2 regions of the Streptomyces sp. NPDC005963 genome follow, and region 1 is predicted to be linked to the other one. Evidence: riboswitches for the same ligand, from Rfam matches in the RefSeq annotation. Region 1 holds a riboswitch; the other holds the start of a gene.
What was found. Region 1 has a riboswitch for cobalamin ahead of ABZ348_RS29370 (DUF4430 domain-containing protein). Riboswitches for the same ligand answer to the same signal wherever they lie in the genome.
Positions count from the first base shown of each region.

Region 2: linked by a shared signal. The riboswitch ahead of ABZ348_RS01985 ((2Fe-2S) ferredoxin domain-containing protein) and the one ahead of ABZ348_RS29370 (DUF4430 domain-containing protein) in region 1 are both predicted to bind cobalamin.

Region 1 is NZ_JBEXVD010000030.1:20,468-27,675, reverse strand. Features, by position in the region: gene ABZ348_RS29380 (DEAD/DEAH box helicase) at 38-1,561, shown strand; gene ABZ348_RS29375 (M20/M25/M40 family metallo-hydrolase) at 1,713-2,801, opposite strand; cobalamin riboswitch at 2,917-3,051, shown strand; gene ABZ348_RS29370 (DUF4430 domain-containing protein) at 3,189-3,683, shown strand; gene ABZ348_RS29365 (TSUP family transporter) at 3,777-4,562, shown strand; gene ABZ348_RS29360 (SGNH/GDSL hydrolase family protein) at 5,326-6,369, shown strand; partial or broken gene ABZ348_RS29355 (transposase) at 6,412-6,701, opposite strand; gene ABZ348_RS29350 (hypothetical protein) at 6,901-7,208, opposite strand, start outside.
Region 2 is NZ_JBEXVD010000001.1:476,425-483,632, reverse strand. Features, by position in the region: gene ABZ348_RS02010 (amidohydrolase family protein) at 1-378, opposite strand, end outside; gene ABZ348_RS02005 (4-hydroxybenzoate 3-monooxygenase) at 404-1,615, opposite strand; gene ABZ348_RS02000 (IclR family transcriptional regulator) at 1,719-2,486, opposite strand; gene ABZ348_RS01995 (substrate-binding domain-containing protein) at 2,562-3,257, shown strand; gene ABZ348_RS01990 (dihydrofolate reductase family protein) at 3,564-4,148, opposite strand; cobalamin riboswitch at 4,403-4,527, shown strand; gene ABZ348_RS01985 ((2Fe-2S) ferredoxin domain-containing protein) at 4,588-4,977, shown strand; gene ABZ348_RS01980 (ABC transporter substrate-binding protein) at 5,035-6,021, shown strand; gene ABZ348_RS01975 (iron ABC transporter permease) at 6,126-7,127, shown strand; gene ABZ348_RS01970 (ABC transporter ATP-binding protein) at 7,124-7,208, shown strand, end outside.

The DNA of each region.
Region 1 (7,208 bases):
GATTCCTCGATACGCGCCATATCGGGGAAAGGTCTCCATGCAGCGCCCACATCGTACGAATCGTTCCTCCCCTTCGCGCAAGCGCACCCCCGCAGGAACAGGCCGCAGCGGTAACCCCCGCTCTCAAGGCCAGGGTGGCTCCAACAGCCGCCCCCGCACGCGCCCCGCGCCGAAGCAGGATTTCCAGCTTCCCACCACCATCACTCCCGCACTCCCGGCGGTCGACACCTTCGACGCGCTGGAGCTTCCCGCTCCGGTCCTGAAGACGCTCGCCACCCTGGGGGTGACCGAGCCGTTCCCGATCCAGGCCGCCACCCTGCCGAACGCCCTGGCAGGACGAGACGTCCTGGGACGCGGACGCACCGGGTCGGGCAAGACGCTCGCCTTCGGACTGGCGCTCCTCGCCCGCACCGCCGGACACCGCGCCACCCCCCGCCAGCCGCTGGCCATGGTCCTCGTTCCCACGCGTGAACTGGCCCAGCAGGTCAACGAGGCACTCACCCCCTACGCCCGGTCGCTCGGGCTGCGACTGGCCACCCTCGTGGGCGGACTGTCGATCGGCAAGCAGGCCGCCGCGCTCCGCGCCGGGGCCGACGTCGTCGTCGCCACCCCCGGACGGCTGAACGACCTCATCGAGCGCGGCGACTGCCGGCTGGACCGGGTGCGCATCACCGTCCTGGACGAAGCCGACCAGATGGCCGACATGGGCTTCATGCCGCAGGTCACCCGGCTCGTCGACCAGGTCAACGCCGAGGGTCAGCGGATGTTCTTCTCCGCCACCCTGGACCGCAGCATCGACACCCTGGTCCGTCGCTACCTCCACGACCCGGTGGTCCACTCCGTCGACCCCTCCGTTGGGGCGGTCACCACGATGGAACACCACCTCCTGCACGTCCACGCGGCGGACAAGCACACCGTCGCCACCGAGATCGCCGCCCGGGACGGCCGCGTGATCATGTTCCTGGACACCAAGCGGTCGGTGGACAAGTTCACCAAGCACCTGCTGAGCGTCGGCGTCCACGCCGCCGCACTGCACGGCGGCAGGTCCCAGCCGCAGCGCACCCGCACCCTGGCGCAGTTCAAGTCCGGTGAGGTCACCGTGCTGGTGGCGACCAACGTCGCCGCCCGCGGCATCCACGTGGACGACCTCGACCTGGTCGTCAACGTCGATCCGCCGGCGGACCACAAGGACTATCTGCACCGGGGCGGCCGGACCGCCCGTGCGGGCGAGTCGGGCCGAGTGGTCACCCTGGTCACGCCCGACCAGCGGCGTGAGATGTCGCGACTGATGTCGGACGCCGACATCGCGCCGCACACCACGCAGGTGCGCTCGGGCGAAGCCGAGTTGACCCGCATCACCGCCGCCCAGGCACCTTCGGGCGTCCCCATCAACGTCAGTGCACCCGCTGCACAGCGACCCAAGACGGGCAGCGCTCCGTTCCGGGGCCGCGGAACCCGACCCGGACAGCCTGCCCGCGCGGGCGGCGCCTCCCGTAGGTCGGCCGAGTCCCGCCGTACGGCCGAAGCCCGCAAGGCCGCCCGGGTACGACGCTCCGCCTAGCGCACACGAAAACCCGTACCGCCCGGTCGCCACCCAGTGGGACCGGGCGGAACCACAGGGACAGCAGGGGGCCGTTCGCCGAACCAGGCGGGCGGCCCCCTCGTTCGTGTCCCGAGTCCGTATCAGCCCCCTGTCCGGGCGATCGGCCCCGTCACACCGAAGTGATCAGCTCGGCGAGCAGTGCGGCCCGGAGAGGCATCTCCGAGACCACCACGTGCTCGTCGTCGGCATGGGCCCCGCCGCCCACGGCGCCCAGCCCGTCAAGTGTCGGAACGCCGGCGCCCGCAGTGAGGTTGCCGTCGGATGCGCCCCCGACCGCCGCCGCGCACAGCGGTCGCATGCCGAGACGAACTGCCGCGCCCTGCGCCACCGCGAACAGCGCGGCCGAAGAACCGTGATCCAGCGGCGGCCGAACCGGACCGCCCTCGACGATGAGCTCCGCACCCGGAGTCCGTACGACGAGCCGGTGTATCTCCTCGTCCACCCGGGCCTGGGCCGCCTCGCTCGCGGCCCGTACGTCGACGCGGATCGTCGCCCGGTCGGGAACCGTGTTGGCGGACGTGCCCGCGGAGACGAGGGTCGGGGTGATGGTCGTGGCCTCCGGGCCGTGCGGTCGGCCCTCGCGCATCGATGCGTCCAGTTCCGTGAGGGCGAGGATTTGGTGGGCGGCCTCCACTGCCGCATTGACGCCCTTCTCCGGCTGGAGTCCGGAGTGCGCAGCTCTGCCCCGTACGGAGACGTCGTACCGCGAGACGCCCTTGCGTACGGTCTTCAGCGCCCCACCGTCCGCCGATGCCTCCAGGACCAGGGCCGCCGCACACCCGCGCACCGAGTCCAGGACCAACTCCCTCGATGTGCGCGAGCCGACCTCCTCGTCCCCGGTGACCAGGATCCGGATGCCGTCGAGGGAGGAGAGACTCCCCACCGCGTGGAACATCTGCACCAGCCCGGCCTTCATGTCGAAGACACCCGGACCACGGGCGATGCCGTCCCGGATCGACCAGGGGTGGTCGGACAACGAGCCGATCGGCCACACCGTGTCGTGGTGCCCCACCAGGAGCACCCGGGGGACACCGAAGGTCCAGCGCAGATGGGTCACCCCGCCGATCACCAGGGTTTCGGGCGTTGCATCCAACCATCGGCTGCCCTGCGCCGCGACCGTCGCCGCACTGCGGGCAACGGCCCGGTGGTCGGCCGAGAACGATTCGCACAGGACGAGCTCTTCGAGCTCGCTCAACATGCGGTTGAGGTCCACAGGGTCCCTTCGTCGAAGGCAGAAGGACTGGCCGAACTCCTGTAAGGAGCAAGTTCGTTGGGAATCATCCCAAGAACTCCGGCGGCGGGCTACGATGCGTGGGCTCCGGTCCGACCGGGGTGACAACTCAATGCGTGCACGACTGGGGAAAGCCGGTGGGATTCCGGCGCTGACCTGCAACCGTGAACGGCAGTTGGCTGCCGTGAGCCGGAGCGCCCAGCGTGATGCGCGTGCACTGCTTCCCACCGCCACGGTCTGCGGCGCGAAGCCCCGAGTCCGGTACCCGGGCTGCGTCCGTCCGTGCGGCGGTACGCGGGCCGTCGAGCGGGCCGAGGGGGCCGCGCGGCCGGCCCCCATCGGAAAGGCACCCTCGTGCGCCAGACGTTCGCCCTCCGTATCGCGACCCTCACCGCGGTGCTCGGCCTCACCCTCACCGCCGCACCCCTCGCCCACGCGGCACCTGCAACCACCACCGTCAGTACCAACACCCCGGTCTTCGTGAAGCTCACCGTCCAAGGACCTGAAGGCCGCCTCTTCAAGGGCCTCATCAGAACCAAGGGACACGACGTCACCACCGCGACCGGTGGCACCCACCCCTGCGACGGCACCAACGGCGGTCAGTACCCGACCGCCGTACCCACTCCGACCGCAGCCCTCGACGACGCCGCCCGCAAGCGGCACTTCACGTGGGACGGGACCTGGTACCCGTCCTTCGATGACTTCTCCGTCGACACCATCAAGGGAGTCAGCGGCGGGGCGTCCGCCTACTGGAACATTTCGGTGAACGGCATACCCACCCCGGTCGGCGGATGCCAGTTCCGCATCAAGACAGGTGACCACGTCGCGTTCACCTGGACCGCCTTCTAGTCCCAGCCAGCCAGCCAGCCAGCCAGCCCGTCAGTCGGCCCGTCCGCCCACGACCTGGTGGATACTCAAGGCGGTGATCCGAAGGGGGACGGGGTGGACTGGTCGGGCGGGCTGCTCGCATGGACGGCCGGATTCGCAATATCGATCGTGACCGCACCCGTCGGTGTGTCCGGTGCGGTGTTCCTGCTGCCGGTGCAGCTCAGTCTGCTCCAGGTGCCGAGTCCTTCGGTGACGCCCACCAATCTGCTCTACAACGTGGTCGCCGGGCCGGGTGCATTGCTGCGGTACCACCGTCGAGGCGGGTTGGGCGGCCGACTGCCCGGGCTGCTGATCGCGGGCGCCGTGCCGGGGGTGGTACTCGGCGCGGTGATCCGCGTCTTTGCCATCCCCGGTCCGGAGGTCTTTCGACTCCTGGTCGCCGCACTGCTGTTGCCGCTCGGTCTGTGGTTGTGGATCCGCACCCTACGTCCGCTGCACCGCACCGAAGGGCCCGACCTCGGCTCCCGCCCCACCGTGTTGCTGGCACTGGCCGTGGGCACCGCCGGTGGGATCTACGGCATCGGCGGCGGCTCTCTGATCGGCCCGATCCTGGCGGGCCGGGGGATGTCGGTCGCCAGGGTCGCCCCCGCCGCATTGGCCTGCACGTTCGTCACCTCCCTCGTGGGCGCGGGCACCTATGTGGTACTCGCCGCCGTCGCACCGGGTCACAACATCGCGCCTGACTGGTTCCTCGGACTGGTCTGCGGCCTCGGTGGACTGTGCGGCGGCGCGGTGGGGGCGCACCTCCAACCCAGGCTTCCCGAGAGGTCGTTGAGGCTGCTGCTCGGAACGCTGGCCATGGCCCTGGGCGCCCTCTACGCGGTACAGGGCCTCACCTGAGAGCGTCCACTGTCAGTGCAGTGCCCGCTTGACTGTCCACCATGGAGCTCATCCACACGGCCCTCAGAACCCGCCTTTCAATCTGCTGTACGCGGGAGCGTTGGCCATGGAGCTCGGGCGGCAGGATGCTGTGGGCACAGGCCGGCGCTTGTCGCCGGCGGAGGGAGTGCTGGCGTCCCGTGTTGAAGGAAGAGCGGATAGCGCTTCGGTAGGCGTTCGGCCGTCTCCGCCTGGTGAGATGTTCACGAGATTCAACAGTGCGGGGCTCCGTTCCATTCGTGTTGGTCCCGTTGGGGTGCGGTAGTCCCGGCGTCCGAATGATCTCGTATGAATCAAGAGCCACCCCCTTCGCCTCCAGCCGGAGTCAGGAGTCGGGTGGGGTCCGACTCTCCGTCGGCAGACTTTGGCCAGGTGTGCAGGGGCAACAGCGTTGGCCGGCTGAACTTGTCTTCGATGGACGCTTCTCTGTGCGTATGGCCGACTGCGCGTCAGACGTCTTTGCCCCTTCATTGTGCGGTCACGCTTCCCGGGCTGCGGCGGCCGGATGGGACTGCTCCTCTATCGGGTCGTGATCACATCCGAACTCGTCGGCCGTACCTTCGCGGCACCCCTGTTGAACAGGAGAGATGGATGTATGCGCGGGGCTGGCCGGTAATTGCCCGTTTGGCGCACAATCCTTGATCATCACATTCTGCGCATGAATGAATGCGGAGTGTTCACTCCGTTCGCCTCTCCTCGTGGGCCCCAACGAAAGGGCACAGCCATGTCTTCAGCCATGCGTAAGACGACGAAATCCCCGGCGGTCTGGCGGCTGACCGCCGCGACCGTCGCACTGGGCAGCTGCCTGGCGCTCGCCGGCCCGGCGGGAAGCGCCGGCGCGGCGCCCGCCGACCCCGTACCGACCGTCTTCTTCGGCGACTCCTACACCTCCAACTTCGGCATCGCTCCCGTGAACAACACGGACAGCGAGAGGGGCTGGTGTTTCCAGGCCACGGACAACTATCCCGCCGTCGCCGCCCGGAGCCTGGCCGACAAGGGCATCACGCTCGACGTCCAGGCGGACGTCTCCTGCGGAGGCGCCCTCGTCCACCACTTCTGGGAGAAGCAGGAGCTGCCCTTCGGCGCCGGCGAGCTCCCGCCGCAACAGGACGCGCTCAAGCAGGACACCCAGCTGACCGTGGGAAGCTTGGGTGGCAACACACTGGGTTTCAGCCGCATCCTGAAGCAGTGTTCCGACGAGCTCCGGAAGCCCTCTCTCCTGCCGGGAGACCCGGTGGACGGGGACGAGCCAGCCGCCAAGTGCGGTGAGTTCTTCGAGTCCGGGGACGGAAAGCAGTGGCTGGACGGTCAGTTCGAGCGGGTCGGTGCGGAGCTGGAGGAGCTGCTCGACCGCATCGGCTACTTCGCCCCCGACGCGAAGCGCGTCCTGGTCGGCTACCCCAGGCTCGTGCCCGAGGACACCACCAAGTGCTCGACCACGGCGCCCGGTCAGACACAGCTGCCGTTCGCCGACATCCCCCAGGACGCCCTGCCGGTCCTGGACCAGATCCAGAAGCGGCTGAACGACGCCATGAAGAAGGTCGCCGCCGACGCCGAAGGCGGCGCCGACTTCGTCGACCTCTACGCCAGCACCGGCGCCAACACGGCGTGTGACGGCGCCGACCGGGGCATCGGCGGCCTGCTGGAAGACTCCCAGCTTGAACTCCTCGGCACCAAGATCCCCTGGTACGCGCACCCCAACGGCAAGGGCCGCGACATCCAGGCCAAGCAGGTGGCCGACAAGGCCGAGGAGATCCTCAACCGATAACGGGGCGCGCAACCCCGCCGGTCATCCAAGAGGTCGCGCGTGGCTGTCGCTCGAGACGGTCCAGCCGATGTCGCCGTCGTCGTCTGAGACTGCCAGGACCGCGGCGAGGATCCGTTCCCAGGCTCCGTTCGCTGCCCACCCCATCAGCCGTGTGTGAGGGGTCTGGAATGGCCCGAGTTCGTCTGGTAAAGCGAGCCGGTGCGGTACTTGTACGAGATGGCCTCAAGGGTGCGGCGGTGATCGGCCCACGGTCGCCCGTGGGCCGGATCGGCCGGTATCAGCGGCTCGATCCGGTCCCACATCACAGCAGTGATCACGCAGCGGACGGACACACCCGATCAACTGACCAACCAATCAAAGAGACACCGCCTAACCGGTACTGCTGGCGGGTCGACGGCGACGGCCCCGACCGATGGCCTGTCGTGGTGCAGTCCCTCGGAGGCGAGGTTCCTTCGACTGCTGCGACCGGGACCACCGGATGGGACACCTGCTGAGCGGCACGGGGGACCCGTGCCGGCCGTGGCGTCCCCTTCACCGCCGTGGCGGCGCTGCCCGTTCCGCCTCGGCAGCGTTGCCGAAGTCCCACAGACAGACCAGACTCCGGTCCTCGACCGCCGCGCGCACCCGTGCACTCACATGAAGCAGGAACGATGTCAGCCGTGGCTGCCTGCCCTCCCAGCGGTCGGCGAACCAGTCGCCCGTCCCCTCGTGCAACAGGAGTTGTGCCGTAGGCCGGGAGCACACCGCCAACACATCTCCCTTCCTGGTGCGAATCGGATCCCAACGCACCCTCGCTTCCCTACTGGGCAGCAGTGGCCCACCGGGTCCCGCGTCCTGGA
Region 2 (7,208 bases), on a different contig from region 1:
CGGCAGGCAGGTCGCGGGATCGACGCCCGGTGACTGCGGCAGCATCGCGCCCGTTGCGAAGCGGTCGGGGTAGAGCGTGCTGACGCGGTGGACCAGGTCGTTGCAGATGCGCGCCCACACCGAGGAGACCGCGAAGTCGCCGATGTGGTGGGCCATGAAGCTGGCCCGCGGGGAGAAGATCGTCAGATCGATGCCGCGTTCGTCCATGAGCCGCAGCTGGTTGCTCTCGATCGCCTGCCGCAGGTCCTCGTCGGTGATGACCAGGTCGTCGGGATCGGGGGCGTCCGCCGGGGTGCCGATCGCGGCGATCTGCCGATCCCGCCACTGCCCCAGTTGCGGCGGCGCGGTGGTGAAATGGCCGTGACAGTCGATGACCATGTGCGTGCTCCTGTTGTTTCTCGGGTCACCCCAGGGCGCTGGCGGGCCAGCCGGTGTACTGCTCGGCGAGGTAGGCGCGTCCGCCGCGGGTGCTCACCACGTTGTCGAGCTCGCCGAGCTGGCGCCGCAGGTCGAACGCAGTGCCGCCGGGCGCGGTGTGCAGCAGTTGGGTCATCCAGGAGGAGAAGTTCTGGGCCCGCCAGACCCGCTGGAGAGCGCGCGGTTGGTACTCGTCCAACGCGGCGTCGCCCGTGCTGCCGAGTGCCTTCAGCAGGACGTCGGCGAGCACCTTCACATCGTGCAGTGCGAGGTTGAGCCCGCGGGCGCCGGTCGGTGGCACCGTGTGTGCGGCATCGCCCGCGAGTGCCATCGAGCCCCAACGCATCGGCTCCTGTACGAACGAGCGGAACCGCAACACCGTCTTCTCAAGGATCGGTCCCTCCATGAGGCGGAATCCGTCCCGGCCGGCAACCCGGGCCTGGAGCGTCTCCCAGATGCGGTCGTCCTGCCACGCGTCGGCTGACTCGTCCGGGTCGCACTGGAAGTACATCCGCTGCACGGTCTCGGTGCGCTGGCTGATCAGGGCGAACCCGTGCTCCGAGTGGGCGTAGACCAGTTCGGGCGCACTCATCGGCGCCTCGGCCAGGATGCCGAACCATGCGAAGGGGTACTCCTTGCCGTAGCGCACCCGTCGCTTCTCGGGCACCAGATCGCGGCACGTGCTGCGCGATCCGTCCGCACCGACCACGTACCGTGCCCGGATCTCGTGGCGGGTCCCATCGGGCGCGGTGAAGCGGACCCGGGGAGCGCTGGTTGCGACGTCGAGGACCTCGGTGTCCGCGACACCGAAGTGGACGGTGCCGCCGTCGCGGGCGCGGGCGTCGGCCAGGTCGATGAACACGTCGGTCTGTGGGTAGAGCCACACCGATTCGCCCACCAGTTCCTTGAAGTGGATGCGGTGCGGTCGACCGTCGAACCGAAGCTCGATGCCCTCGTGCTCATGGCCGTCGCGCAGGATGCGGTCACCCACGCCGGTTTCGACCAGATCCCGGGCCGCATCGGCCTCAAGGATGCCGGCCCGTTGCGTCATCTCGATCTCATGCCGGGAGCGGGTGTCGATCGCGATGGCCGAAACCCCCGCCCGTCCGAGCAGGTGCGCCAGCATCAGGCCCGCTGGCCCCGCACCGACGACAGCGACGGGAACCGAAGCGACGGTATCGACGGCGGCGTCGGCCATGACATCTCCTGAGCGGCTGCGAACGTTCCGAACACCCCGAACGTTGACACCCCCGGTCGCACCCGGTCGCCGGTGTTTCCGTCAGGCGGAAGACCGCTCGATGTCAGAGGGCCGTGCGAGCACGCCGTCCGAGCTCGTCGGAGATTCCCTGAACGGCCTGGTGGAGCGGCCTGCGCAGCCCGCCCGCACGGCTCGCACTCCGGGCCGCGATGACGATTCCCAGAGCGGCGCTGACCGGCCCGGCCCGGCCGATCCGCACCGGTGCGGCCACGGCGACCGTGTCCTCGGAGAGCTGTCGGTCACTGATGAAGACCTGCTCGCGGCGAATGCCGTCCAACTGTGCGCGCAACGTCTTCGGATCGGTGACGGTGTGCGGGGTCCAGGCCCGCAGCGGCGACTCAAGGACTTCCTCCTGGAGGTCCGGTGGTGCGTGCGCCAACAGCACCCGGCCCATACCGGTGGAACTGATGGGAAACCTGCTCCCGACCATCGTCAGGAGCTGCACGGATCGATGCCCGGCGATCCGTTCGACGAACACCAGCTCAGTGCCCTCGCGCACGGCGAGCTGGATGTTCTCGTGCGTCGCCTCGTAGAGGTCCTGCATAAACGGCAGTGCCACATCGCGCAGGATCTGGGTACGCGGGCATCCGGAGGCGATCTCCCAGAGTCTCAGCCCGATGTGCCACGATCCGTCCTCTCCGCGTTCCAACGCCCCCCATTCCGCCAGTTCCGCGACCACGCGATGCGCGGTGCTCAGGGCCAGTCCCGTGCGCTGAGCGATCTGGGACAGCGTCTGGGACGGGCGCTCGCGATCGAAGGCGGCGAGGACCTGGAGGACCTTTCCAGCCGCTGTGCTGTGGGTTGTGCTCACGTGGAAAGTCTCGCAGACCGGCGTTGAGCTGCTCGATCGCGCGCCGTACCATCTGCCCGACAGCAAGGAGGAGACGTGGAACAACAGATTTCTGGGCTGTCCTCGATGGCGACGCGGCCGGTGGTGACCGAGCTTTCCGAACGCATCCGACTCGACCACAGGATCCCGGTGCACTTCGCATCCGCGGGCGGGATCGAGATCGCCCGCAGGGTGCGCGGGGGCGCCGGGGCGGACCTGCTCGTGCTCGCCCATGCAGCGCTGGCCCAGTTGGAAGCGGAGGGTTTCCTCCTCGGCGGTACGGTCCGTCCGCTGTGGGTCTCCCAGGTCGTCGCCGCCGTGCCGAAGACAGCATCGGTTCCGTCATTGGAGTCGGAAGCCGACCTGCGGGCCGCCCTGCTGAGCGCGCAGAGGATCGCCTACTCCACCGGCCCCAGCGGCACGGCGCTCGTCGATCTGATCACCCGTCTGAACCTCACCGGAGTGCTCCATGACCGGCTCGTCCAAGCACCGCCGGGCGTTCCCGCGGGCAGTCTGCTGTCGTCGGGCCGGGCCGACCTGGCCTTCCAACAGCACAGCGAGCTGATGGACCTGCCGGACGTCGTCGTCATCGGACCGCTGCCGGGCGACACCGCGATCAGCTCGACGTTCAGCGGGGCCGTACTGGCCACCTCCGCCCAACCGGGCCTGGCCCGGGACGTCCTCGACTTCCTCGGCTCCGACGCGTCGACGAAGATCGCCCGCGCCAGAGGCATGCACTCGGCCGCGGGCTAGAAGATCGGTTAGCCGGGGCCGGCCCGATGACCGTGGACTGCGACGGCTGCCAGAGAGGTGCGGATGGCGTCGGTTCCGGGCATGGGTGCGCACTCCTTCAACAGCTTCGCGGCTGTGGTCGATACCGAGGTGGACACACTGGCCGGCGTTCATGGACACCATGACACGGGGGTCTGACAGAAGCTCAACAGAGAGACCGCTCCACGGGATTGAGCCCACACGGCTTCCTCTCAGGGCGTCGCCGCCCTCCCCATGGGAGCAGTGGGGCGAGCCGGGGGCGTGGAGGAGATCTGATGGGCAAGCACATCAGACGTGGGGAGTGGGCCGATAGACGAGTTCTTGGATGTGGCGGTCGAGCGTCCTGTGCTCGATCAGCTCAAGGTCGAAGTCGGCAGCCCCCTGGAAGACGGGGGCGGAACCCGTCTGACCGGTGATGACCGGGAAGATCGTCAGCTGTACGCGGTCGACCAGCCCGGAGGCCAGCAGCGCCCGGTTCATCGACAGGCTGCCGTGTGAGCGCAACGGTACCGCGGACTCCTCCTTGAGCCGGGCAACGACGTCGACGGCATCGCCGCGCACGACGTTCGCGCCCCCCGGCCAGTCGAGGGGTTCTACCAGCGTCGTCGACACCACCGTCATCGGCAGGCTCCGCATCCGCGTGACCCACGGGTCACCCCCACCGGAGCCCTCGGCGCCCGGGCCCAGCAGCTCCACGAACTCCCGGTAGGTGTTGGCCCCGAGGACCATCCGCTGCTCCGGGCCGTACTGGGCGAGGCGGTGGTCGAGGAGCTCGGGTCCCTGCTTGCCCCAGTAGCCGCCCCAGTCCCCACCGCTGTAGGACCCGAAGCCGTCCAGGCTGGAGAAGACGTCGAATGTGTAGGTGACCGTCATCGTGCTCTCCTTGAGTGCTGTTCGATGGGACTCGCTGGTACGGACCCGACTCCATGCCGAGACTCATCGCCGCGCACATCCTTCCCGGATCCACCACCTGATCCGGGAAGGATCAGGGGGCGGCGCGCCGTCGAGCAGTGGATTCCGCCACCCGGCGGGCGTCTTCGCCGTGTGACCTCCGCTTCAACTGCGGCCCAGGCATACGATCCGGCGGCGCGGTCTGTCATGATGACGCCGAAAGGCGACGGCGGATCGAGGAAACCGGTGTGAATCCGGTGCGGTCCCGCCACTGTGATCGGCGAGCGGACCCCGAACAGACCACTGCCCCTACGCGGGTGGGAAGGCCGGGGCGAGCCTTGACCCGAGAGCCAGGAGACTCACGCGGTCGCCTCCTCGACAGAACTGGGGCGGATCTCCCCAGAGGGGAGGGTGAGTCGGGATGCCCGAAGGGCAACGTTCCGGGACTCCGGTGCCGTGCCGGGTCGTCGTGTGCCGGGACTGCTGCTGCGGCAGCGCAAAGGTGACCGGTGTCGATCACGCGGCGCAGGTCGCCGTGCTGAGCCGGGACCTGCCGGTACGGATCTCCGAGTGTCTGGACGTCTGCGACCAGGCGAATGTGGTCGTCGTCCAGCCCTCCGCCGCGGGACGTGCCGCCGGTGCCCGTCCTGTCTGGCTCGGCCTCGTCAACGACTCAGCCGCGACCGACGACATCGTCGACTGGGTACGGGCGGGCGGCCCCGGAGTGGCCCCGCTGCCGGAGATCCTCGGTCTGTACGCCTTCGATCCGCCACGGCGGGTCCGTGGAGCGTCCTCCGCCGACCCTCGCTGAACCCTTCCAACCGACCGCGGCGCATCAGGCGTCCGCGGTGAGAGGACCGACCACATCATGGCAAGACGCTCCCTGTCCCTGCTGGCCGCTGCTGCCTTCCTGGTGGCGGGCTGCGGTGGCGGCACATCGACCGACCGGGACGATCCGGCCGCCTCGGGATCCGCAGCCGAGGGCTTCCCCGTCACCGTGACCAACTGCGGGGTGAAGACGACCTACGAGCGTCCGCCGCAGCGCGCGGTGACGCTGAACCAGCACGCAACGGAAGTGCTGCTGGCCCTCGGTCTGGAGAAGTCGATGGTGGGCACCGCCTATCTCGACGACAAGATCCTCCCCGAGTACCAGGAAGCCTACGAGGGGATCAAAGTGCTCTCGAAGGAGTACCCCTCCTTCGAGGTACTGCTCAACGCCGAACCGGACTTCGCCTACGCCGGGTTCGCGAGCACCTTCGACGAGAAGGAGGGCCGCAGCCGGGCCGCGCTCGCCAAAGCGGGCGTCGACTCCCACCTCAATGTGGAGGAGTGCCCGTCAGGGCCGGTGACGATGGCGATGATTGGCGAGGAACTCCGCGGCATCGGGAAGATATTCGGGGTTCCGGAGCGGGCGGAGCGCGAGGTCAAGAAGGCCGAAGCGACGCTCGGCACGGTCGACAAGAAGCTCGGCGCGGTCGATGCGCTCAAGGTGTTCGTGTACGACAGCGGCGACAAGACGGCGTTCACCGCGGGCGGTGCGGGCGTCGGCAACGAGATGATCAAGGAGGCGGGCGGGGTAAACGTCTTCGCCGATCTGGACAAGCAGTTCGGCGACGTCTCGTTCGAGCAGGTCGCCGAACGCGCCCCCGAGGTCGTCGTGATCTATGACTACGGGGACCAACCCCTGGCGGCCAAGAAGAAGTTCCTGTTGTCACACCCGGCGCTCCAGGACGTGCCCGCCATCAAGAACAAGCGGTTCGCCGTGCTCCCGTTGTCGTCGACCGTGCTCGGGGTGCGGGTACCGGCGGGCGTGGAGTCGCTGGCCCGTCAGCTGCACCCGGACCGTTTCCAGTGACGGGCGCCCCCCGGGCCTCGGGAAACGTTGTCCTCGACACCGTCGCCGAGGCTCCCGGGCCGGGCACCGCCGCGGCGGGCGGCCGGGGCCGGCCACCGTACGGGCTGGTGCTCGCCGTGCTGGCTGCCCTGGTGGTCCTCGCGGCGACCGCAGGGATCGCGGTCGGATCCATCAAGGTCCCGGCCGGGCAGGTCTGGGCGATCGTTCTGCACCACGTGCATCCTGGACTCGCCGAGGTCACCTGGACCCCGGTCCGCGAGACGATCGTGCTGGACGTACGGCTGCCCCGGGTGCTGCTGGCCGGGGTGGTCGGCGCGGGCCTCGCCGTCTCCGGCATGGCGCTCCAAGCGCTCGTCCGCAATCCGCTGGCCGATCCGATGCTGCTGGGAGTCTCATCGGGCGCATCGGTCGGCGCGGTGTCGGTACTGGTCCTCAACATCACCGTGTTCGGGTTTGTGACCCTGCCGGTGGCGGCCTTCGCCGGGGCACTCGCGGCGCTGGTCGCGGTGTACTTCCTGGCCAGGTCGGGCGGTCGGATGACCACGATCCGGCTGGTGCTGGCGGGGGTCGCGACGGCGGAGGTGCTCTCCGCGCTGGCGAGTTTCCTGATCGTCACCTCCAACGACCCGCACAAGACCCAGTCGGCTCTGCGGTGGATGCTCGGCGGCCTGGCGGGCACGACCTGGCCGATGGTGTGGCTACCTGCCGTGGTGGTGCTCGCCGGTACGGCGGTGCTGCTCGGGGTGACCCGCCCGCTGAATCTGTTGCTGGCCGGTGAGGAGGCGGCGACCGCGCTGGGGCTGGATGTGCACCGGTTCCGTGCCGCGCTGTTCACCCTGGTGGCGTTGATGATCGGCACCATCGTGGCGGTCAGCGGGCAGATCGGGTTCGTCGGGTTGATCATGCCGCATGTGGTGCGGCTGCTGGTGGGCGCCGACCACCGCCGGGCGCTGCCCGCAGCGGCGCTGCTGGGCGCGGCGTTCCTCATCATGACGGATCTGGCCGCACGGACCCTGATGAGCCCGGAGGAGGTGCCCGTCGGCATCCTCACGGCGCTCGTCGGCGGACCGTTCTTCCTCTGGCTGATGCGACGGAGGACCTCATGACGACACCGCTGACGGGGCATCAGGGCCGTACGCCCGGTCTGCTCGACCTCCAAGAGGTGTCGGTGGTCATGGGCGGCCGGG